Linked DNA regions of Glaciimonas sp. CA11.2. The protein of the gene in region 1 interacts with the protein of each later gene in a pairwise test. Links are inferred from orthologs where the notes say so. Each region holds a gene or a part of one and is shown in the gene's direction. Other genes may lie near its edges. The genes, in order: RGU75_RS05080, RGU75_RS22690 and RGU75_RS01945.

Region 1 (7,663 bases):
AGACCTACTATCGCGAAGAAGCCAACGGCAAGAAAATCTGGCACAACCCGGAAGACGTTACTCTGACTTTCGATGACAAGGGACGTCCACTTTCAGCGCTTCTAAAAGCCGACGGACAGCCAGTCATTATCGGCGGCACGGAAAAAATGTCGAAATCAAAGAATAACGGCATCGATCCACAAGCACAAATTGACCAATACGGCGCCGATACTGCCCGTTTATTCACGATGTTTGCCTCGCCACCAGAACAAACGCTGGAATGGTCGAACGCGGGTGTCGAAGGTGCCCATCGTTTCTTACGTCGGGTCTGGAGCTTCAGCCACGCACAGGCCGCGAATATTATTCCGGGATCAAATAAGCAATATGCCGATTTGTCGGTCCCGCTCAAAACCTTGCGGCGCGAAGTCCATAAAATTTTGCAACAGGCCGACCATGACTTGAAGCGCATTCAGTACAACACCGTCGTATCGGCTTGCATGAAAATGCTCAACACGCTAGAAGCTACCAAGCTCGAAGCATCGGGAGCCAGCAATGCCGTACTGACTGAATGTCTGTCAATTTTCTTGCGCGTTCTCAACCCAATCGCGCCGCATATCACGCACACGCTATGGCAAGAGCTCGGCTTCGCGAAAGTGCATGGCGATATTCTGGACGCAAGTTGGCCGCAGGTTGATGCTAAGGCGCTTGAGCAAAGCGAAATCGAGATGATGATTCAGGTCAACGGCAAATTACGCGGCAGCATTATCATCGCCAAAGATGCTGACAAAGCCACCGTCGAAGCGCTGGCGCTGGCGCATGAAAATGTGCAAAAGTATCTCGAAGGAGCACCAAAGAAAGTAATTGTCGTTCCGGGCAAATTGATTAATATCGTTGCCTGATGTAAAAATGAATCGCTGAGTATTTGATGGACAGTGTAAGTTGCGCTTTAAACCGAGCACTTAACGAAAGGCTCAGCTAAAGCGCGAATTAAATCACCCGTGAAACGCTTAGTGATAGCTCGCATAAAACATGCTGCTTGATCTATTAAAGCGGTCCACTAAGTCACATAAGTGGACCGTCCGATTGCCAGCCAGGACAGCGATTTTCGTCCCGAATCTTGAAACAAGGAATATCTGTATGACGCGCGTTTTCATGAGTCGCCAACCGTTGGTTCGCTGGTCGATTATCATCGCCCTTACCGCTATGCTTGCCGCGTGCGGATTTCACTTGCGCGGCACTGCCAACCTTCCTTTCAAGACTATTTATTTGGGATCTGCTACAGGCACACCACTGGGAGTCGAACTCAAACGTAATATTCAGGCTAGCGGGACCACTGAAGTAGTTCCTAATGAAAAAGGGGCTGAGGCTGTGATGGAAGTGATCTCGCAGACGCAGGAAAAAGTCATTTTGACCCTCAACAGTCAAGGCCGTGCGCGTGAATATATGCTGTACTCGAGATTTTCATTCCGTCTAAAAGATGCGCAGCAGAAGGAGTTAATGCCACAAACCCTGATCACACTGAAGCGTGACATCAGCTACAACGAATCGCAAGAACTATCAAAAGTGGCTGAAGAAGCGCTGTTGTATCGCGATATGCAAACTGATCTGGTACAGCAAATTCTGCGCCGGATGAACGCACTCAAACCCGCTAACACTGCTAACAATACTGTGATAGAGCCATCGACAGCGACATCGCCAACAACATCGCCGGCCCCGTCAGTTCCATCGACAAAACCAGCGCCATAACGAGGACCGGCGATGCAACTGCGGATTGACGCTCTCGATACTCATCTGGCCAAGACAGTCGCGCCGCTGTACGTCATCACCAGCGACGAGCATCTGCTTGCGCTCGAAGCGGCGGATAAAATTCGCAAGAGTGCCCGCGCCAATGGCTGCTCAGAGCGCGATGTCTTAACGGTGGATCGTAGTTTTAAATGGGGCGAATTACAGGCGTCCAACCAGTCGCAATCGTTGTTTGGCGACAAAAAATTGATTGAGTTACACATTCCAACCGGCAAACCGGGCAAGGACGGTGGTCAGGCATTACAGCAATATGCGACGACGCTTAACCCCGACAATGTGACGATTATCACGTTGCCGAAATTGGATTGGGCAACTCAGAAAGCGGCATGGGTCGGATCGTTGCAGCAAACGGGTGTGTATATTGATATTCCGCTGGTTGAACGGACTCAATTGCCAAGCTGGATTGGTGTCCGGTTGGCAGGACAACAACTAAGCGCTGATCGTCAATCACTCGACTTTATCGCTGATCGGGTTGAGGGCAACCTGCTGGCCGCTCATCAGGAAATTCAGAAACTGGCTTTATTGCATCCACCGGGCAAGCTCAGTTTCGAACAAGTGCACGATGCTGTTCTCAATGTCGCAAGGTATGACGTTTTTAAATTAAATGAGGCAATGTTAGGCGGTGATGTTGCCCGTTTAATCAGGATGATTGATGGTTTAAAAGGTGAAGGCGAAGCATTGCCATTGGTTCTTTGGGCGATATCAGAAGAGTGCCGCACCTTATTGAAGCTAAAATCCGGTATGACGCAAGGCCGTCCACTCAGCGCGTTGCTGAAAGAATATCGTATTTGGGGGCCACGTGAACGTTTAATGGAACCGGCACTGCGTCGCTTATCATTGACGACTCTGGAAGCGGCATTACAACAGGCAGCGCAGATCGACAAAATGGTAAAAGGTTTGCGTGCCAAGACGTTCGCTGGTGATGCTTGGGATGCACTATTGCAATTGGGACTAAAAGTCGCACGTTCGTAAGTGACTGCCATGTAGTTTCTACTGTATCCAGATCCCGAAATGCATTTTGACGCATGGCTTTGGCTCTGTATTTCACGAAACCAGACCAACACTCAACATATCAGACATACTACCAATTATGGATATCCAACAATACATCACTAACGTCGGTCAACGTGCCCGGGCTGCATCTCGCCTGATGGCACGCGCCGATACGGCAACCAAGAACCGTGCACTAACGTTAATCGCTGAAGCGATCCGGCGCGAATCGGACACCTTGCGCATCGCCAATCAAAAAGACTTGGATGCAGCACGCGCCAATGGTTTGGAAGAAGCAATGCTGGATCGTCTGACGCTATCCGACAAAGCGATCACCACCATGATTGAAGGATTGCAGCAAATCGTCGCCCTTCCCGATCCGATCGGTGAAATTTCGAACATGAAATATCGTCCGACCGGGATTCAGGTTGGACAGATGCGCGTTCCTCTCGGCGTCATTGGTATTATTTACGAAGCACGTCCCAACGTGACCATTGATGCGGCTGGTTTATGTATCAAGAGTGGTAATGCGACTATTTTGCGCGGCGGCTCGGAAGCGATTAACTGCAATCAGGTGCTAGCCAAACTGGTCAAAGAAGGACTGGATGGTGCAGGCCTGCCAAGCGATGCGGTGCAAGTTATCGAAACCACTGATCGCGCTGCAGTCGGCGCTTTAATCTGCATGCCGGAATATATTGACGTCATCATCCCGCGCGGCGGCAAGGGCTTGATTGAGCGCTTGATGAAGGAGTCCAAGGTACCGATGATTAAACATCTGGATGGCATTTGTCACGTCTACATAGACGATCAGGCTGATCCAGAAAAAGCGGTAAAAATTGCTTTTAATGCAAAATGTCACCGTTACGGCACCTGCAACACCATGGAAACCCTGCTAATAGGACGTGCCATTGCGCCGCAGGTCTTGCCGGAACTGGCACGTTTATATCGGACAAAAGACGTGGAACTGCGCGCCGATGCCGAGGCTAGCAAGATATTACGCTCTTGCGACTATTTGCACGTGGTCGCAGCGACCGAGGAAGATTGGAGCACTGAATATCTGGCGGCAATTCTGGCCGTGAAGGTGGTTGAGGATATGGACGAAGCGATTACACATATTAATCATTACTCTTCCCATCATACCGATAGCATTGTGACCGAAAATTATTCCCGCTCGATGCGATTTTTACGTGAGGTCGACTCGGCCTCTGTAATCGTGAATGCTTCAACCCGGTTTGCGGATGGTTTCGAATTTGGGCTTGGTGCTGAAATTGGCATCTCCAATGACAAGTTACACGCACGCGGTCCGGTGGGTCTGGACGGCTTGACCTCCTTGAAATATGTGGTGTTTGGTCACGGCGAAGTACGCACCTAGAGGATTGTCAAAACAACCTGTTAAATCAACAAAGACTATCGATTTTCCCTCTGTTTTCGAATTAACTTTTTTAAGGATACTTCATGCTCTGGATCAAAGCGCTGCACATCGTCTTCATCGTTTCATGGTTTGCAGGCCTGTTTTATTTGCCGCGTATTCTTGTTAATCTGGCGCAAGAGACGGAACCGGTGGCGACACAACGATTATTGTTGATGGCACGCAAGTTATACCGTTTCATGCTGCCTCTTGCGATAGGTACTATTGTTTTCGGCGTGTGGTTGTGGCTAGGTTATGGTATTGGAAAAGGCCCGGGAAACGGCTGGTTGCATGCAAAGTTGCTATTAGTCATTCTTTTAATCGGTTATCACCACGCCAGCGGCAGCATGTTGAAGAAATTCGAATTAGGTACCAATAAGCGTAGTCACGTCTGGTTTCGTTATTTCAATGAAGTACCGGTGGTTTTGTTGCTAGCTATTGTTATTCTGGTGGTCGTCAAGCCGTTCTAAATCGGGCTGATCATTAGTTGGCGAATGGAAGCAAACATAAAAAACATAAAAAAAACCATAAAATAAACAACAGAGACAGGAATCGACATGAGCAAAATCTGTGAGTATTATTTCGCGCCTCAGTCGCCATTTACTTATCTGGGACATGCGCGACTTGTCGCGTTAGCCCAGAAATATGGTGTACAAATTGTATTAAAGCCAATCGACTTGTCAAAAGTATTTGGTGTTTCAGGTGGATTACCGTTAGCCAAGCGCTCACCACAGCGCCAAGCTTATCGACTTGAGGATCTCCGACGCTGGAAAGAGTATTTAGGATTGCCAATGAATTTGCAACCGACCTACTTTCCGGTGCACAGCGACGAGGCAGCCAAACTGATCATCGCGACCCAGTTGGCACACGGAACTCAGGCTGCACTAGATTTGACTGGCGTCATTATGCGTGCCGTGTGGGAAGATGAGAAAAACATTGCAGATACAGACACCTTAATCGGCATAGCCACAGCACTTGGGCATGATGGCAAAACCTTGTTAAAATCTGCCGACACTGCTAGCGTAGAGGCCGAGTTTGTTCGTTTTACCGATGAAGCCATTGCCGCCAATGTCTTTGGTGCGCCTTGGTACGTTGTCGATGGAGAAGGTCATTGGGGCCAGGACCGATTAGACTTCGTCGAGCGCGCCTTTGCAAAAATAGCATGATCTGATCCGCACGCGGTTTTAACACTACGTTTTAATACACGGCTACTAATGCTTTATTGGCACTTTAAGTAGATCGCACCAATGGATAGCAATAAATAAAATTGCAAACTATTTGCACCATCACTATCCGAATAGTCTGCAAGCAGTTCGCAAGTAAGACCACCGTTATTCACTTTTTCGTGAGTAATCATTTCACCGCTGCATCCCAGTCGATGCAGTTAACGGATTAAGAGAACCCCCTATGGCACAAGCACTCACAGCACAATCAGCAAGTTCGAAACACTCGTATTTTTGCCCTTGTCCACGCGGATTAGAGACCGCACTTGCTGAAGAAATCAATGAAATCGCACAACTAGCCGCTCCCGCGGTGACGCTCAGAGTCCATAATCAGGTGCCGGGAGGCGTACATTGCTCTGGCTTATTGAGTGACGCATGGCTTGTCAATCTGCACTCACGGATCGCCAGTCGCGTATTGATGCGCCTAGCACACTGCGCCTACAAGACTGAAAATGATATTTACGATAAGGCGCTCGAACAAGAATGGGAGAACTGGTTTCGGGTTGACCATACTATTCGCGTCGATATCACCGCCATTAAATCGCCCTTGCGCAGCCTGGAGTTCACAACGCTCAAAATCAAGGATGCGATTTGTGACCGGTTCCGCGACATCTGCGACGAGCGCCCTTCAGTTGATACCCATGCACCCGACATGCGGATCGTCGGATTTCTGGATGCGCATAATTTCACGCTTTATCTGGATACTTCGGGCGAAGCACTTTTCAAACGCGGCTGGCGCGCTGAAACGGGCGATGCGCCGTTACGTGAAAATCTTGCTGCCGGATTGCTACGCACTGCTGGCTGGAAGCCCGGCACGGTCTTGTTCGACCCGATGTGCGGCTCTGGCACCATTTTGATCGAGGCTGCACAAATGTTAGCTGGCATTCCTGCTGGTGCCCGACGCGCGTTTGCTTTTGAAAAATTTCATGGCTTCGAGATTGGCCAATGGCAAGCCATTAAAGGCGCCATTAAGCCAAATCCAATGCCACTGATACCGACCATTTTCGGCAGTGATATTTCTGGCGAGATGATCGACATGACGGCAGAAAATTTACGTAACGCTGGTATCCTTTTTGAAGTTCCGCTGAAACAAATTGAGGCACAGGAAGTCAGGCCGCCAAATGAACTCAGCGGCAGCGGGGGCATTATTTTGACCAATCCTCCCTACGGTGAGCGGATTGGCGTGCGCGGCGACAGCACACTGGCAACCGAAGATCTATTCAATGCGTTCTTTAGTGCCTTTGGCAATACGCTGAAGCAACGTTTCGCTGGCTGGACAGTATTCTTGTTCACTGCTGACCTGACTTTGCCAAAATTGCTACGTCTGAAAGAAGCGCGCAAAACACCATTTTTCAACGGCGCATTGGAATGCCGCTTGTTCCGCTTTGACATGGTGGCCGGCTTCAATCGCCGTGAGGCAGCTAAGCCAAAAGAGTAAGGTTGTCATACGCATGACGCTATCTTTATAGCGAACAAGTTAGAAAACTTGAAGGGCCGTCAAATGCGATTTGATGGCTTTTTTTTATTCAATCCACGATGGACCCCACCCCCTAATCTGGTCTAAATACAACGACCGCATCAGGACTTAGGGAATCTGTAAAACGCTAAAGTCAAAAAATCCCGCAGATCGCTTAACTTTGTAAATACGAGGTATAAATACGACTTCAGATAATAATGATTCTTATTTCGTGGTATAAATACTGTACTCGGAAATTTTATTGGTTTGTGGCAGGACAACTGTCGATAGAAGTTGATGATACGATATCATTTTGACCGCATAGTAGAAGCCTTTTATAAAATAGCTATCGCAAAGATAGTAAAAGCACTTGCAATCCCTGTTTAAATAGAGAATAATCTAAATAAGAATTGTTCGCATTTACATAAAGGACTATTATGGGTCACTCGTTACAGCGCGCAAATGAACATCAGGACCGTGAGCAATCCGTTTCAGTTGTCAGTAAAGCAGTCAAACCGACCATCACACGGATTACTAGTCGGGACCTTTTCCAGCAAATGCGTGAGCTGGAAATTGATCACGGCGGCAGAATTTACAAGTTACGACTGACGCAATTGAATAAATTAATTTTGACCGCTTGAAGTGTTGTTGAAGATTCCCCTCTTCTGAAGATGCCGAATAGAACTGCGTTAATTTCATTGAATAAAGTAGCGATAAAAGATGAAGTTCCCGATACCAGCCAGCCGAACAGCCAGCGATTCACTGACAAGGAGCACTTGATGGTTAACGAAGAGTTGGATATCA
Region 2 (7,580 bases), 4.1 Mb from region 1 along the record:
CCACTTAATCAAACGAAATTAATTTAAGGAAACATCATGTCCATCCAAGCCATCAACGTACGCAATCAATTCAAAGGCCGCATCAAAGCCATCATTGAAGGCACAGTAGTCTCCGAAATCGATGTCGAAACACCTGCCGGCATTGTCACCTCAGTGATCACCACGCGCTCGGTAAAAGATCTCGGACTAGTCATTGGAACCGAAGTAGTCGCACTGGTGAAGGCCACCGAAGTATCCATCGCCAAGATCTAATATTTTAAGATTTCAACCTGGGTAATCCATGTTATTTCCTACTTTGGACAAATACCTGGCTCGCCTGCATGACAATTCGGTCCACAACGGGCGAGCTTCAGTGCAGTCAGGCCAGTCTCCATCAATAAGCGTAAACCGGACACATCGCGTCTGGCTTGATGCTGATGGTCGCGTGCAGGGAAGTTATTTCAACACCGCTCTCACCAGTGTCTTTCAGCCGATACGTCAGATAGCAGTTGGCCCGGAACTAGAAGTCACTAATTCAAACAAGCACGTCAATGAGATTATCGGCTACGAAGGTTTCGCGCATAGTTACTCTCCCAATGACAACGGATTGTACCTATGGAAACTACTCGATCATGCTGCCAGCGACGACGAGTCGATTGAACTTGATCGCCTATGTCGCATGCTGCATTCGATCAACTTTTACCGTCAATCTCCGGAAGGCGACCCGCGTGTTCACCTGACCCAAAATACCGCTCTCTATCTCAGTGTGCACGCACGCCTGTTAGCGGCAGTCGATAGTAATCATGGAACGGCGTTCCGTCGAATTTTGAAATTGTTGGGATTACCGCATGAAAATATTGTTCTGCAATTACCAAAGATTACACCCACGCAAAGCTGGTTATTAAACTATGTGATGGATAATTATCGCCGCAATCAATTTCGTCTGGCAATCAATGCCGATACCGTAGCAGAGGCGCATAGTCTGCTTGAGCGCGTAAGACCTGACGTCCTAAAAATTGATGGGCGCGGAGTAATAAACGATGATGCGACCCGACGTTTGCTGGATCTTACTCAGCAACGCGGGATTCAGATTATTTTTAAACGTCTCGAAAAATTACGTGATTTTGAAAGTGTACAAAAACTGGCGCAACAGGCATTTGTTGCAAATGGCGCGCGCATTTCGGCACAAGGGTTCTTCTGGGATCTGCCGCAGGCTTCATTGGATGCATTTTCAACGACTCAGCGCGCGGACAAATTCGCCACAGCATCAACGTTGAATGGTGTCCCTCATTAAAAGGGCTAACTCCTTAACTATGCCTAACTTATCGTTGAAGCGCTCACTGTCTGATTTTTGGGTATTGATCGTGCCTGGATTAAATAACAGCGGGCCCCAGCATTGGCAATCCCGCTGGGAACGCCTATACCCTGCATTTGAACGGATCGAACAGAAGTATTGGGATCAACCTGATTTGGCGATTTGGTCGCAACGTCTGCGGGATGTATTGGCGAAAAAAGCGGCGCTGAACAAACCGCTTAAGCCAATATTATTAATTGCGCATAGTTTTGGTTGTCTGACGACGGTTCATAGCGCGCTGGCTGAAGGTCCGCTGGTGAAAGAGCTGATTGCAGGGGCTTTGCTTGTTGCGCCCGCTGATCCAGAAAAATTTGAGGTGAGTGCGGGATTGGGAGCAAGTTTGCCCTTTCCGGCGACTGTAGTCGGGAGTCTGAATGATCCCTGGATGGAGGCCAGCGAAACGGTTAAGTGGGCGAAACTGTGGGGCGCAGAGTATGTCGATGTTGGTGCGCTGGGTCATATTAATGCCGATTCTCAGCTAGGCGACTGGCAGGTTGGACAAGCCGTGCTGGCGCGGTTGGTGCAGACGGTGAGAGCGAATTAATACCATTTCCGACCGATCACGGACAGCGCGTCAGGGCATCATAATGCATCTTGTAGTTTTGCTTGGCTAATCCACAGCCATTAAATATAGGTTGTTATAAGTGCCACAGTATCGACCTTAACGCTTCCAAGACGTTAAATACGTCCCCTTCGTTGTTCTTTCTTTAATGGCGTCATGACGTCCTCGGCCTGCTTATGCGGAATCAATCTATCTACATGCAAAAAAGTTCGTTCTCTTTATAACAATCAGATGCGATTATCGACCTTCGTTAGCTGTATTTGTAATAAGGGAATTTTTTATGCTTGGTCAGGCCGCTTTATCGACACCGCATTCGGTGAAGTCTGCAACCCCATTTAGGGTTATGCCGGGATTTCGTTTGTCGCTCGGCTTCACACTATTTTACTTAGCGTTGATTGTGTTGATTCCGCTATCGGCGGTGTTTCTCAAGACCTTCACCATGACGTGGGCCGATTTTGTCATTGCGGTGACGTCCCCTCGCGTGATGGCGTCGTATCGGTTGACGTTTGGGGTGTCGTTGCTGGCCGCGTTGCTGAACGTTGTGTTCGGTGGCATCGTTGCCTGGGTCTTGGTACGGTATACATTTCCGGGCAAGAAGCTGATTGATGCGTTGGTCGATTTGCCGTTTGCATTGCCAACTGCGGTTGCCGGTATTGCGCTGACGGCGTTGTATTCGGCTAACGGCTGGTTTGGGCGCTATCTGGAACCGTTAGGGATTAAGGTCGCTTTCACGCCATTAGGGATATTGGTAGCGTTGACCTTTATTGGTTTGCCGTTTGTGGTGCGCACGGTGCAGCCAGTACTGGAAGATGCGGAGCGGGAGTTGGAGGAGGCCGCCGCCAGCCTTGGTGCCAGTAACTGGCAAACTTTTTCCCGCGTTATTTTTCCTACCGTTCTACCTGCGTTGATGACTGGCTTTGCGTTGGCTTTCGCGCGTGCTACGGGCGAATACGGATCTGTCATTTTTATCGCTGGCAACATGCCGATGGTCTCCGAAATCACGCCCTTGTTTATCATCACAAAGTTGGAACAGTACGACTATACGGGGGCTACCGCAATTGCCGTAGTGATGCTTACTGCGTCATTTTTGATGCTGTTGACGATTAATATTTTGCAAGCCTGGACCCGCAAGCGGGGTCAGTCGGAAAAAGTTTAACAGAAAGTTTTAGCCGCTATGAGTGCCGTTCCATCAAATGACAATCTCACTTTGACCGCATCGCCAACTGCGTCCTTGAGCAAAGGTGCGGTTACATTGCACGCCAAAGGTGAGCCAATTCATGTGCCGCACGCAACGCAAGAGCCGTTCTGGGTGCGGACATTGCTGATCACAGTGGCGCTATTATTTTTGACGTTTTTCTTAGTCGTTCCGCTGGTGTCGGTGTTTGTTGAGGCCTTTAAAAAAGGATGGGAGGCTTATATTGCCGCCATCATAGAACCGGATGCAGTCAGCGCCATTAAGCTGACTTTATTGACGGCGGTGATTGCTGTGCCGCTAAATCTGGTATTTGGCGTCTCCGCATCGTGGGTCATCGCCAAGTTTGATTTTCGCGGCAAGAATATCCTGCTGACGCTGATCGATTTGCCATTTTCAGTATCGCCAGTGATATCTGGTTTGATTTATGTATTGTTGTTTGGCGCGCAAGGTTGGTTTGGACCATGGTTGCGCGAGCATGACATCAAAATTTTGTTCGCGGTGCCTGGCATCGTGCTGGCGACCGTATTCGTGACTTTCCCCTTCGTTGCACGAGAGTTGATTCCGCTGATGCAGGCGCAGGGCAGTGAGGAAGAAGAGGCCGCGCTGGTATTGGGCGCATCGGGCTGGAAGACTTTTTGGTACATCACGTTACCAAACATCAAATGGGGTCTGTTGTACGGCGTGATTCTCTGTAACGCCCGGGCGATGGGAGAGTTTGGCGCAGTGTCTGTGGTGTCCGGTCATATCCGTGGCGAAACCAACACCATTCCTTTGCAAGTCGAAATTTTGTATAACGAATATAACTTTCAGGCAGCGTTCGCCGTGGCTTCATTGCTAGCATTTCTGGCATTGGTAACGCTGGCGCTCAAGTCGTTTATTGAATGGCGTTTGCGTGATGAAATTGGCGGTGAAAAGTCTACCAGCGTATCGGTCCAACCCGCAGTTGCATCGCTGTAAATAAAACGCAAACGCAGACGCGACCATCAGGAGAATGTCATGGGCATTGAAGTAACGAATATCAATAAAAAGTTTGGTCAATTCACCGCACTGAATGACGTCTCTCTCCATTTTCCTACGGGAGAGTTGACTGCCTTGTTGGGACCATCCGGCTGCGGAAAGACCACGCTTCTGCGGATTATTGCCGGGCTTGAAGGACAGGATTCCGGACGCGTTTTATTGGATGGCGAGGATGCTTCGTCGCGCCATGTGCGCGAACGTCAGGTTGGTTTCGTGTTTCAGCATTACGCGTTATTCAAGCATATGACGGTGTTCGAAAATATCGCCTTTGGCCTTCGTGTCAAACCACGGGCGCAGCGGCCTTCCGAAAGTGTGATCCGCGAAAAAGTCACAAAACTACTCGAATTAGTGCAACTGGATTGGTTGGCGGATCGTTTTCCCCCGCAATTGTCAGGCGGTCAGCGTCAACGGATTGCCTTGGCACGCGCTCTGGCGGTTGAGCCGCGGGTGTTGTTGCTGGACGAGCCTTTTGGTGCGCTGGATGCCAAGGTGCGTAAAGAGTTGCGCCGTTGGTTGCGGCGTCTACATGATGAATTGCATGTGACCAGTATTTTTGTGACCCACGATCAGGAAGAGGCGCTGGAAGTGGCCGATCAGATCGTGCTGATGAACAAAGGGCAGGTGGAACAAATCGGTTCACCGCAAGAGGTCTACGAACATCCTGCCTCGCCGTTTGTGTATGGCTTTTTGGGTAACGTCAACCTGTTCCATGGCCGCATCAACCAAGGTGTGCTGGATACCGGTGGAGTGCGTTTCGATGCACCGAATCATGCGGAGGCAGAAGATGTCGCCGGAATCGGCTATGTTCGGCCTCATGATCTTGATATTGACCGCTACACGACGGGGGCAGAAGGCATTGTGGTACAGCTGAAACGGGCGCACGCGATTGGGCCATTGGCGCAATTAGAGTTGGAACGCGATGACAACGCAGGGCTGATCGAAGCAGTTATTTCCTCAGATCGCTTCAAGCGGCTTGATTTAAAAGAGGGTGAAATATTAGTGGTACGTCCGCGTCGTTTGCACGTCTTTGCGGACCAACCATCTCACAACAACCAGGATGCAAGATGAATTTTCAACAATTAAGATCGATCCGGGAGGCGGCACGTTGCGGCTTCAACTTGACGGAAGTCGCTAACGTTCTGTTCACCTCACAACCTGGCGTCAGTCGCCAGATTCGTGAACTGGAAGAAGAGCTGGGCGTCGATATTTTTGTACGCAATGGCAAGCGATTGATCGGGTTGACCGATCCCGGTAAAGGTATTTTGCAGATCGTCGAAAAGCTCTTGCAAGAAGCTGAGAATCTTCGTCAGGCCAGCAAGGAATACTCGGGTGAAACGACCGGCACTCTGACCATTGCCGCAACTCATACGCAGGCGCGCTACGCATTACCACGCGTGGTGCAAGGCTTTCGTGCGCGTTTTCCTGACGTACGCATTGCGTTGCAACAAAGTTCACCGGAGCACATTGCGGATTGGGTCATTTCAGGCAAAGCTGACGTGGGCATTGCGACGGAAGGTTTGTCACAATTTAAGGAACTGATTTCTTTCCCATGTTACGAGTGGAGTCACGTGGTCGTGGTGCCACAACATCATCCCTTATTATTGGTTGAGCGCCCAATCAGTCTTAGCGATCTGGCGGCATATCCATTGATTACTTACGATGTGGGTTTTACCGGAAGGGGACATATTGACGCGGCGTTCCGTGCCGCTGGAATTAATCCCGACATTGTGTTGACGGCTATGGATTCCGATGTGATCCAGCAATATGTGTCGTTGGAGTTGGGCGTTGGGATTGTGGCTGCCATGGCGTCCGAACATACCCGTCAAAACGGGTTGCAAACTTTGGAAGTGTTACATTTATTTGCATCTAATGTGACGCGGCTAGCGGTCCGACGCGGCGCTTATTTGCGGTCATACACGATGGATTTTATTTTGCAGTTCGCGCCACAATTAAAGCGGGCGGATATTATCGAGGCGCTACAAGCTGAGACGCATTGATTAGGCGAATATATAAATGCTGAGTGGTAAGGTGTGGTTGGGGTTAATCGGCCACACCAAGATGTGGGTATTCGTTAGTTAAAAAGTAATTTTTTTGCTGTATATTTCTATTTTGATAATTTAATTTTATTCATGCGTCTGCTTGTGCGGTCACTATTGCAAGGGCGCTTCGGCGGTGTTCGATAACGTCGGACGTATAATTGAACCAAGTAAACTAAAACTAGAAATTTTACGCATGTCAAATGATGATGCATTAACGATTAACCCGATGACAGAAGACGGTGCAGCGTTGCTTGCTGTACTTCCTGTTCTGCCTGTCTACGAAGGAATTGTTCTTTCGGACGTGCGGGTTATTCAGTCTTCAGCAGACGCGGTGCAAGCACTTGCCGTGATGATGGCGACTGATGTGATCGGATTTGATACTGAGTCCAAACCGACCTTTAATAAGGGCGAGTTGTCAGATGGACCACATTTGATTCAGTTGGCCGCAAACGACGTTGTTTTCTTATTTCCGATAGGCCGCGGCGGTGTGCCTCCCTCTTTTCGGGCAGCGTTGAAAGCCATACTTGAATCGCCTGAAATAATGAAGGTAGGATTTGGGCTGAGAGATGATGTTAAGCGTTTGCAGCAAAAGTTGGGAATAGAGTCGGCTCATACGCTGGATTTATCCCGTGCATTGCGGCAAGATGGCCGCAATGATGTTGGTGCTAAAAGTGCGGTGGCGCGATTTTTTGGTCAGCGTTTAAGAAAATCCAAGAAGACGTCTACCAGTAATTGGGCCAATTCACCTCTTACCGAGCGCCAGATTTTGTATGCTGCTGATGACGCCCAGGTTGCCCTACGGATATATCGACTGTGGCAAAAAGCAGCTGAAATCGATTGAAAGTGCTTCTCCGTGATATGCTTCTCCGCTTGAAATTATAAATGTCTTTTTGCTTTCAGAAAATATGCCAAGTCCTACTTCAAGTCCAGTTCCTAGTGTTTCCCCTGATCCAGTTGTTCCTGCCACGCTTGCTCCGGCCCAAAATGCCCGTATTTTGCTCAAGGAATTGCAAGAAAAATTCGCTGCTTTTCGCGAATATATGCCGTTGGCGATTGGTATCGACAAGCAACTGATCGCACGTTGTCCTGAACTCAATCGCAAGGTAATGCGGATGGCATTGGGGATGCACGTGAATTCATTGCGTTATCTCAAAGGGATGGAAAAAGCGACGGTTAGATTTGATCTGGACGGCAAACCTTCAGACGACGTAACGGACGTCCATCGGACGCATGCTTCCGAGATTTTGCGGGAGCGTTTCAAGAAAAATGCTGATCACCGCAAAGCCCAGCGCGTCGCAGAAGAAGCGGCTCGTGTAGCTGAGGCCGAAGCGCTTGCACGCGCCGAAAAGCTAAACCAGTTGACCGCGAAGTTTTCACGCAAGGGCTGATTGCTTCTGTTGTTTGGTTGAACGAATGCCAGTCAGATGGAACGTT
Region 3 (7,523 bases), 730 kb from region 1 along the record:
TTAATTGCGCTTTGAAGTCAACGTCGCCTTTGGCATACGATTCAGTCGTCGTGACAGGAATTTTTTGCTCGGCCAGGGTTGCTTTGAAAACGTCGTAACCACTTTTGGTGAATGCGTCGTCGTTGCCATAAATGACTGCCACTTTTTTGATGCCGAAATGCTTGACCGCGGCGCGTGTTGTCACTGGCAATACGTCGGCTTCCATGACTGAGTTACGAAATGTGAAAGGGCCCATTGCCGTGATGCCATCTGCGGTATTGCTGGTACCGAAGGCGACGACCTTTGCAGCATTGGCGATCGGATCAGCAGCGAAAGCCGAGTTGGACAGAGTTGGGCCGAATACCAGCAACGCCTTGTCTTGGAAAATCAGTTTTTTGAACGCGTTGATAGCGTCTTCTTTTTTGCCTTGCTCATCTTCTATGACCAATAGCAGTTTATTGCCGTTAACGCCGCCCTTGGCATTGACTTCTTCTGTAGCCAGCGTGAAACCGTTTCTGATGGCGACGCCATATTTTGCTGCCGGACCTGTTAATGCAGCAGCCAAACCAAGTTTGACTTCAGCGGCTAGTGCAGATTGTGCCAATGTCGCGCCGAGTACCAGCACGGTCAGTGTTTTTAAAAAAGTATTCAGTTTCATAGGTGAACTCTCCGGGGTTAATTTTTGTAGCGATGACACGCAAACAATGTAATGGCTGTTATGGACGTATTTGACGCCAATCACGTGTTTGGCCATGCATTCATTCAGTTGGCGCTTAATTAACGGAATAGAATAGCAAATTGGCGATTTTGGTGATTCGGTCTAGCCATTCAGTCACGATTATTGTTGTTTGGCATTGCTAGTATTTTTTTAATGTGTATCTAATGTTGTTTAGCCAACGTCTCATTTTGTATTTTTACTCATTCGTTAAGTTGATACGCGTAAATTGGGCGTATCAACTGTGCAAGAAGTATAAAGGACTTTACGGCAGGTTTTAGCCCAATTGCTCACGCAAATGCGCAATTGCTAAACGTACCTGGCGAGGTGCTGTGCCGCCGATATGATCCCGTGCTGCGACTGATCCTTCTAGCGTCAACACATCAAACACGTCCGCTTGAATCAAGCTGGAGAATGCTTGTAGTTGCTCTAATGACATGTCGCTCAAATCGTATCCCTGATCGACGCAATGGCGTACCGTCAAGGCGACCGCTTCGTGTGCATCGCGGAACGGCAGGCCCTTTTTGACCAGGTAATCGGCCAAATCCGTTGCTGTGGCATAACCTTGCAACGCAGCGGCACGCATCGCATCGGGCTTGACGGTGATGCCGCCGGCCATATCAGCGAAGATGCGCAGCGTATCTGTCAGGGTATCGACGGTATCGAACAATGGTTCTTTATCTTCCTGATTATCCTTGTTATAGGCCAGCGGCTGGCCTTTCATCAAAGTCAATAGAGCGATCAGATGTCCATTTACGCGACCGGTTTTGCCGCGGGCCAGTTCTGGAACGTCCGGATTTTTCTTTTGCGGCATGATCGACGAACCAGTACAAAATCGGTCAGCAATATCGATAAAGCCGACTCTTGGGCTCATCCAGATGACCAATTCTTCTGACATGCGCGAGATGTGCGTCATCACCAGCGCAGCAGCAGCGCAAAATTCAATGGCGAAATCACGGTCCGAGACCGCATCCAGAGAGTTGCGGCACACGTCGTCAAAGCCTAGCGTTGCGGCCACACGATGACGGTCAATCGGGAAAGTAGTGCCAGCGAGCGCCGCTGCGCCAAGCGGTAACCGATTAACACGTTTGCGGCAGTCTTGCATACGCTCAGTGTCGCGACCAAACATTTCTACATAAGCCAGAACGTGGTGGCCGAAAGTAATCGGTTGCGCGACCTGCATGTGGGTAAAGCCCGGCAAAATGGTATCGGCATGTTGTTCTGCCAATGTCAGCAATGCCAGGCGCAAATCACGCAACAAACCACAGATATCATCGATAGCGCCGCGCAAATAGAGGCGAATATCGGTGGCGACCTGATCGTTGCGGGAGCGTCCGGTGTGCAAGCGCTTGCCCGCGTCGCCGACCAGTTCGGTCAGTCGCTTTTCAATATTCAAATGGACATCTTCAAGGTCGAGCAGCCATTCAAACTTGCCGGCAGCTATTTCCTCTTGAATTTGTGTCATGCCCTTTTGAATCGCGGCATAATCATCGGCAGTGATAATTTTTTGGTGTGCCAGCATATCGGCATGGGCTAAAGAGCCTTGAATGTCGACTTCTGCCAGACGCTTATCGAAAAATACCGAGGCGGTGTAACGTTTGACCAGGTCGGAAACCGGTTCGGAAAAGCGCGCTGACCAGGCTTCGGCCTTCTTGGAGAATTGTTCTGTCATGGTATCGGGTAAATTCGGTAAGAAATAATAGGTATAAATCGCGTACAAAACTGGTTAATAAGTGGCTAATGCGTGGCCATTGCGTGAAGCTTACGACTTTAACGACTTTAATTAGTGCACGATTATAAAACAAGCCTGCATTTTTACTCCGATTGACCTTCAATCAGGGTAGTTTTACGTGCATTTATGTGATCAAACGTCTATTTTGTTGTTGATTTAGTTATTATTTGTTGCCTGAACATTTATTCTGGCCTTTATGTAATTGTCCGGGTTCGCGCGTACCGGTCCATTTTTCATGGCATCCAACCCAGTACTGAGAATGCGTAAAAATAACCCAATCAGTCCAATCGATAGCATGCAGCAAGTTGCCAAAGACCTATCCGGTCAGTCTGTTATTCCCGATTGCTGTAATTTGGGTGTGGTAGCGCGGACCTTAATTGTGGTCAATGTCGCTTTGTTGGCGACGACTTTACTGCGGGTGGATGGACTGATATCCATGGTGATGAAATTTGTTGAGTCATCCATGCTGGTTGAATTGACGTGTTTTTTGTCACTGTTTTTTTTGTGTGGGATGCGAAGGATTAGTTATCGATTTCCGTTTTGGGGGCAGCGTTTGTTGTGCGCAGTGATTCCCGCTGGCGTCACCGGTCTGGTGATACTTTTGCTGTCGAGTTATGATTGGTTTCTTCAAAGCTTTGTGGATTTGTCGATCATCGGTCCGATGTTAATTGCCGCATTATTCGGCATTTCTTTGCAGCACTATTTTGAGTTGCGCGGACGTGCTTTTTCACCAGTGTTGGTTGAGGCGCGATTGCAGGCGTTACAGGCGCGGATACGGCCGCATTTTCTGTTTAATAGTTTAAATGCGGTCCTGGCGCTCATTCGTACCGAGCCGAGGCGGGCAGAAACGGCGCTGGAGGATCTGGCCGATTTAATTCGCGTGTTGATGCGTGATCCTCGCGCAATGACGACGCTGGAAAACGAATGCCAGTTATGTCGGCAATACCTATCAATTGAAAAAATTCGTCTCGGTGACCGTTTGAAGGTGCAATGGGAGCGCGAAGGAATTGACGATGAAGTGGTGCATAGGACGCAAATCCCTACCTTGTTATTGCAGCCGCTGGTAGAAAACGCGGTGCATTATGGGGTCGAGCCAAGCACCACAGAATCGATCATACGTATTCAATTAAAGAAGACCGTGGAGCGGATCGAGATCGCGGTGATTAATCCTTATTATGCGCAGACTGGATTGGTGTTGTCGGATGGCAATCAAATGGCGTTAAATAATATTCGTGAGCGCCTTGCATTGTTATATGACGTTGAGGGACAGTTGACAACAGCGGTCGTTAATGGACAGTTTGAGGTGCGTGTGCGATTCCCTTATGTGAAAACGTCTATAAGCGACGCCGCAACAGGGAAGTTGGATAAAAAAATTGTTTGAAATGTGAGGGTAGTTTTCACGACGCTACGATCTTACGAAGTGAGTGGAGAGTGAGGATTAGTCCTTACAAAATGTCCTAAGCAGGTTGAAGTAACGGGTTTGATTCTCGATGGAAGTTAACATTTTTTATTAACAGGCATGACTACACTGCTGGATTACCAGACCATCAATGGCATGATTCCTCGCATTTATATAGTTGATGACGAAGCGCCAGCGCGTGCGCGTCTGCGCACTGTATTGTCTGACATCGCCGAAGCTTGTCCACATATTCTTGTTGGCGAGGCCGAGCATGCGCAAGCTGCGTTGGAAGGTATTGCGGCGACGGCACCTGATGTGGTGTTAGTGGATGTTCAGATGCCAGAAGTAACGGGGTTGCAATTGGTGCAGCAACTGAAGCAGGGCTATGCCGGTTATGCAGGTCTTGTTAAGGACGGTAACGCGAATTTTTCTATCGCGGCGGAAATGCCGATCATTATTTTTGTCACGGCGTATGAACACTATGCCGTGAACGCCTTCGATGTGCACGCGTTTGATTATCTGTTGAAGCCTGTGCGCGCAGTGCGGCTGCAACAGGCGCTGCTGCGCGCGACGCAATTGCGCTTTCCGAGTGCAACAAAAATACAGGAAAACATTTCTCTTCCAGGTTCCGATCCTGTAACCCGATCAGCAGCGGTGCGGACGCATTTTTCGGTTCAGGAGCGCGGTCGGGTATTACTTGTTCCGATAGATGAAGTGCGATTTTTAAAAGCAGAATTGAAGTACGTTATCTTGCGTACCAAATCGAAGGAATATTTAATCGAAGATTCGTTGATGTCGATAGAGGAAGAATTACGTGCGCAGTTCGTTCGGGTTCATCGGAATACTTTGGTCGCGAGAAACGCGATCGTCGGTGTGGAGCGTGGCAGCCTTACGTTTGATAAAAATGACGACGATGGATCAGAGAAAAAATTGTTGCCGGTATTGCAGCAAACGTGGAATGTTATTTTGCGCGATGTAGAGCAAAAACTGCCGATATCCCGACGGCAGTGGAGCATTATTCGGGCGTTGGTACGATGCTAAAAGATAAATCAATTTTCATCATCGTAAAACGCCCTTTACGACATCGCTTAATAAGCTAATTTCGTAAGCTAACGTCATCGGCCAACTTCAAAGCGCCTTCTTCCCTACACTTGAATCAGCGTTCCGCTGATAGGCATCTATTTGCCAAGATTTTAAATTGTGTATGGCGGCAAAATCTTATAGCTTGATGTGGGATATCTTTACTCCAGCTATTTCGTTACTACATTCATGGTTGATCAGGAATGCCGTAAAGGTGTCTTGGTAAAGACCAGCTGCAGCTGTTCATTGAAATCACAATCGCGAAGGAGTAAATATGCTGATGCATCAAGAGCCACCACCGGTGGAAATTCCACCCACACAACCCGTTCCCACATCTCCACCGCCGGTTGGCGATCCTGTTCCTGGCGGCCAACACATTCCCCTTCGGACTTGATCTGAGCAAGGTGGCGGCGTCATGAAAAACGTCGGACGAAATAAAAGGACGTAACCCATCTCCCCTGACACGAGCTATCTAGTCGGGGAGATGAGCCTATTTTTAATTTGCAATAGGTAGTGATTCGGATTCCCGCATCAATTCACGTGGGCTAGCTAATGCCAGTTTAAAGGCGTCAATTGCCTGCGTTAAAGTGTGCGCGTTGGTATCGATGAAAGAAGGATCGTGTTGCGGTACTGGTGCCAACGTGACACCTGCGGCCTCAAATAAAGCAGCGCCGTTACCCACTACCATTATTTGTTTGCAATGGCGATATTGGTCCCGAAGGAAATCCATCGCTTGCATGTTCTTCGTCCATTTTGCGGCGATATCAGTGCTATTGGCGTCGATGACCACGGCGTCGTAAAGCACTGACGGTGCGGCTTCCAGTGAAATTTCCACGTCTAGAAAATCGCCATCACTAGTCGCCACTTTGCCTAGTTGTGCTCCAACCAGCCTTGGTACTGCGCCGTCAGCAAGTAATGAGGCGTAGATTGTTCTCACAGTTGCACCTTCTACGCCTGTGGTAATCAGGATGGCGACTCTGCGTGTTTTGATGCCAAGTTCACCGGGCCGAAACGTCAGAGATAAAGCTGGAGAAAGCGCATACTCAGGTATCGGCAAATCAGACGCCAGCGGCATTGCTGGTGGCAATTCTAAACCCAAGCCATGTGCGACTGCGTCCGCAAGTATTGGATCAACGTTCACTAGCATCGATATCACGCGCACGCGCACTGCGGGTGTTTGTACGCGCGTCAATTCGAAGCGGAAAGCTGAGGCAATGTGTGCTTGTTCGGCTGGTGTCTGACTATTCCAGAATAATCGGGCTTGGGAATAGTGGTCAGCAAACAGCTCCGCTTTTCCGCGCACTTTATCGGCGGCGACCGGCTGCGGGAAGCTTGTAAAGCCACGTGCCCCGGCCTGGAACGGGCAACCGCCGCCTAAAGAGTTGGGTTCGTAACTGGCGCGACCACGATGTATTGCCTGGCGATGCATTCCGTCACGCTGATTATTATAGACCGGCGCTAGCGGTGCGTTGATGGGGATTTCATGAAAGTTGGGGCCGCCAAGGCGACTGATTTGCGTATCAATATAGGAGTGAATGCGACCTTGCAATAATGGGTCGTTGCTGAAGTCAATTCCAGGTACGACGTGCGCAGTGCAGAAGGCTACTTGCTCGGTTTCAGCGAAGAAATTATCGGGATTGCGATTGAGCGTCATTTTGCCGACGGGAATGACTTTCACCATTTCTTCAGGGACAAGCTTGGTAGGATCAAGTACGTCAAACCCAAACTGTTCGGCTTCTTCCTCAGTGAATACTTGCAGGCCAAGCTCCCATTCGGGATAGGCGCCAGCTTCGATTGCTTCCCACAAATCACGGCGATGAAAATCGGCGTCAGCGCCAGCAATCTTTACCGCTTCGTCCCATGCCAGGGAATGCGTCCCAGCAACGGGTTCCCAATGAAACTTGCAGAATACTGATTCACCTTCAACATTCACCAACCTGAATGTATGCACGCCAAAGCCTTGCATCATGCGCAAACTGCGCGGAATCGCCCGGTCTGACATAACCCACATCAACATATGTGTTGATTCGGGCATTAACGACACAAAATCCCAAAAGGTATCGTGAGCGCTTGATGCTTGCGGAATGCCGTTGTGCGCCTCGGGCTTCACCGCGTGAACCAGATCCGGAAATTTCATCGCGTCCTGGATAAAAAAGACCGGCATGTTATTGCCGACCAGATCCCAGTTGCCTTCATCTGTATAAAATTTGACCGCGAATCCACGCACGTCGCGAGCTGTATCGGCGGAGCCACGTTCGCCAGCGACGGTCGAAAAGCGGACGAAAACCGGCGTGCGTTTACCGGCTTGCGCAAAAGGTGCGGCGCGAGTTAAATCACTTAAGTCCTTATAAGATTCAAAATAGCCATGCGCCGCCGTGCCGCGTGCGTGGACGACTCTTTCAGGAATCCGCTCATGGTCAAAATGGGTAATTTTCTCGCGCAAAATAAAATCTTCTAATGCAGTCGGGCCACGCAATCCAATTTTAAGAGAGCTTTGGTTGTCCGCAACCGGCACGCCCTGATTGGTGGTGAGCGCTTGATTGCCCGCGTCGACGCGGACGCGATCGAGAGGACCGGAGGTCGGATTACCGCCGATTTGTGGGTGACCATCTCCCACC

The links.
Region 2: the proteins of RGU75_RS05080 (region 1) and RGU75_RS22690 interact in binary tests that used the Escherichia coli proteins (3 or more experiments, as listed by UniProt). The link is inferred for Glaciimonas sp. CA11.2 from one-to-one orthologs.
Region 3: the proteins of RGU75_RS05080 (region 1) and RGU75_RS01945 interact in binary tests that used the Escherichia coli proteins (3 or more experiments, as listed by UniProt). The link is inferred for Glaciimonas sp. CA11.2 from one-to-one orthologs.

The regions. Positions count from the first base shown.
Region 1 is NZ_JAVIWL010000001.1:1,187,544-1,195,206, forward strand. What follows is about bases 2,060-5,008. They hold RGU75_RS05080 (glutamate-5-semialdehyde dehydrogenase), read left to right. Parts: upstream 2,060-2,872; coding sequence 2,873-4,144; downstream 4,145-5,008. Other genes in these bases: holA (DNA polymerase III subunit delta), read left to right, coding at 2,060-2,754; RGU75_RS05085 (CopD family protein), read left to right, coding at 4,228-4,650; RGU75_RS05090 (2-hydroxychromene-2-carboxylate isomerase), read left to right, coding at 4,738-5,008. Also shown: leuS (leucine--tRNA ligase), read left to right, coding at 1-878; LPS assembly lipoprotein LptE, read left to right, coding at 1,117-1,725; more of holA, read left to right, coding at 1,738-2,059; more of RGU75_RS05090, read left to right, coding at 5,009-5,346; RGU75_RS05095 (class I SAM-dependent RNA methyltransferase), read left to right, coding at 5,588-6,841; hemin uptake protein HemP, read left to right, coding at 7,297-7,500; RGU75_RS05105 (hypothetical protein), read left to right, coding at 7,639-7,663. UniProt on the Escherichia coli protein: Catalyzes the NADPH-dependent reduction of L-glutamate 5-phosphate into L-glutamate 5-semialdehyde and phosphate. The product spontaneously undergoes cyclization to form 1-pyrroline-5-carboxylate.
Region 2 is NZ_JAVIWL010000001.1:5,244,014-5,251,593, reverse strand. Bases 3,265-6,130 are described here. They hold RGU75_RS22690 (sulfate ABC transporter ATP-binding protein), read left to right. Parts: upstream 3,265-4,086; coding sequence 4,087-5,175; downstream 5,176-6,130. Other genes in these bases: RGU75_RS22685 (CysB family HTH-type transcriptional regulator), read left to right, coding at 5,172-6,104; cysW (sulfate ABC transporter permease subunit CysW), read left to right, coding at 3,265-4,047. Also shown: RGU75_RS22715 (TOBE domain-containing protein), read left to right, coding at 37-252; RGU75_RS22710 (EAL domain-containing protein), read left to right, coding at 281-1,273; RGU75_RS22705 (alpha/beta hydrolase), read left to right, coding at 1,293-1,877; sulfate ABC transporter permease subunit CysT, read left to right, coding at 2,176-3,051; more of cysW, read left to right, coding at 3,070-3,264; RGU75_RS22680 (3'-5' exonuclease), read left to right, coding at 6,340-6,987; RGU75_RS22675 (ProQ/FinO family protein), read left to right, coding at 7,052-7,534. UniProt on the Escherichia coli protein: Part of the ABC transporter complex CysAWTP involved in sulfate/thiosulfate import. Responsible for energy coupling to the transport system.
Region 3 is NZ_JAVIWL010000001.1:455,688-463,210, reverse strand. What follows is about bases 3,097-5,905. They hold RGU75_RS01945 (LytTR family DNA-binding domain-containing protein), read left to right. Parts: upstream 3,097-3,945; coding sequence 3,946-4,866; downstream 4,867-5,905. Other genes in these bases: RGU75_RS01940 (catalase), read right to left, coding at 5,402-5,905; RGU75_RS01950 (sensor histidine kinase), read left to right, coding at 3,097-3,807. Outside these bases: RGU75_RS01960 (ABC transporter substrate-binding protein), read right to left, coding at 1-637; argH (argininosuccinate lyase), read right to left, coding at 972-2,366; more of RGU75_RS01950, read left to right, coding at 2,662-3,096; more of RGU75_RS01940, read right to left, coding at 5,906-7,523. UniProt on the Escherichia coli protein: Member of the two-component regulatory system BtsS/BtsR, which is part of a nutrient-sensing regulatory network composed of BtsS/BtsR, the low-affinity pyruvate signaling system YpdA/YpdB and their respective target proteins, BtsT and YhjX.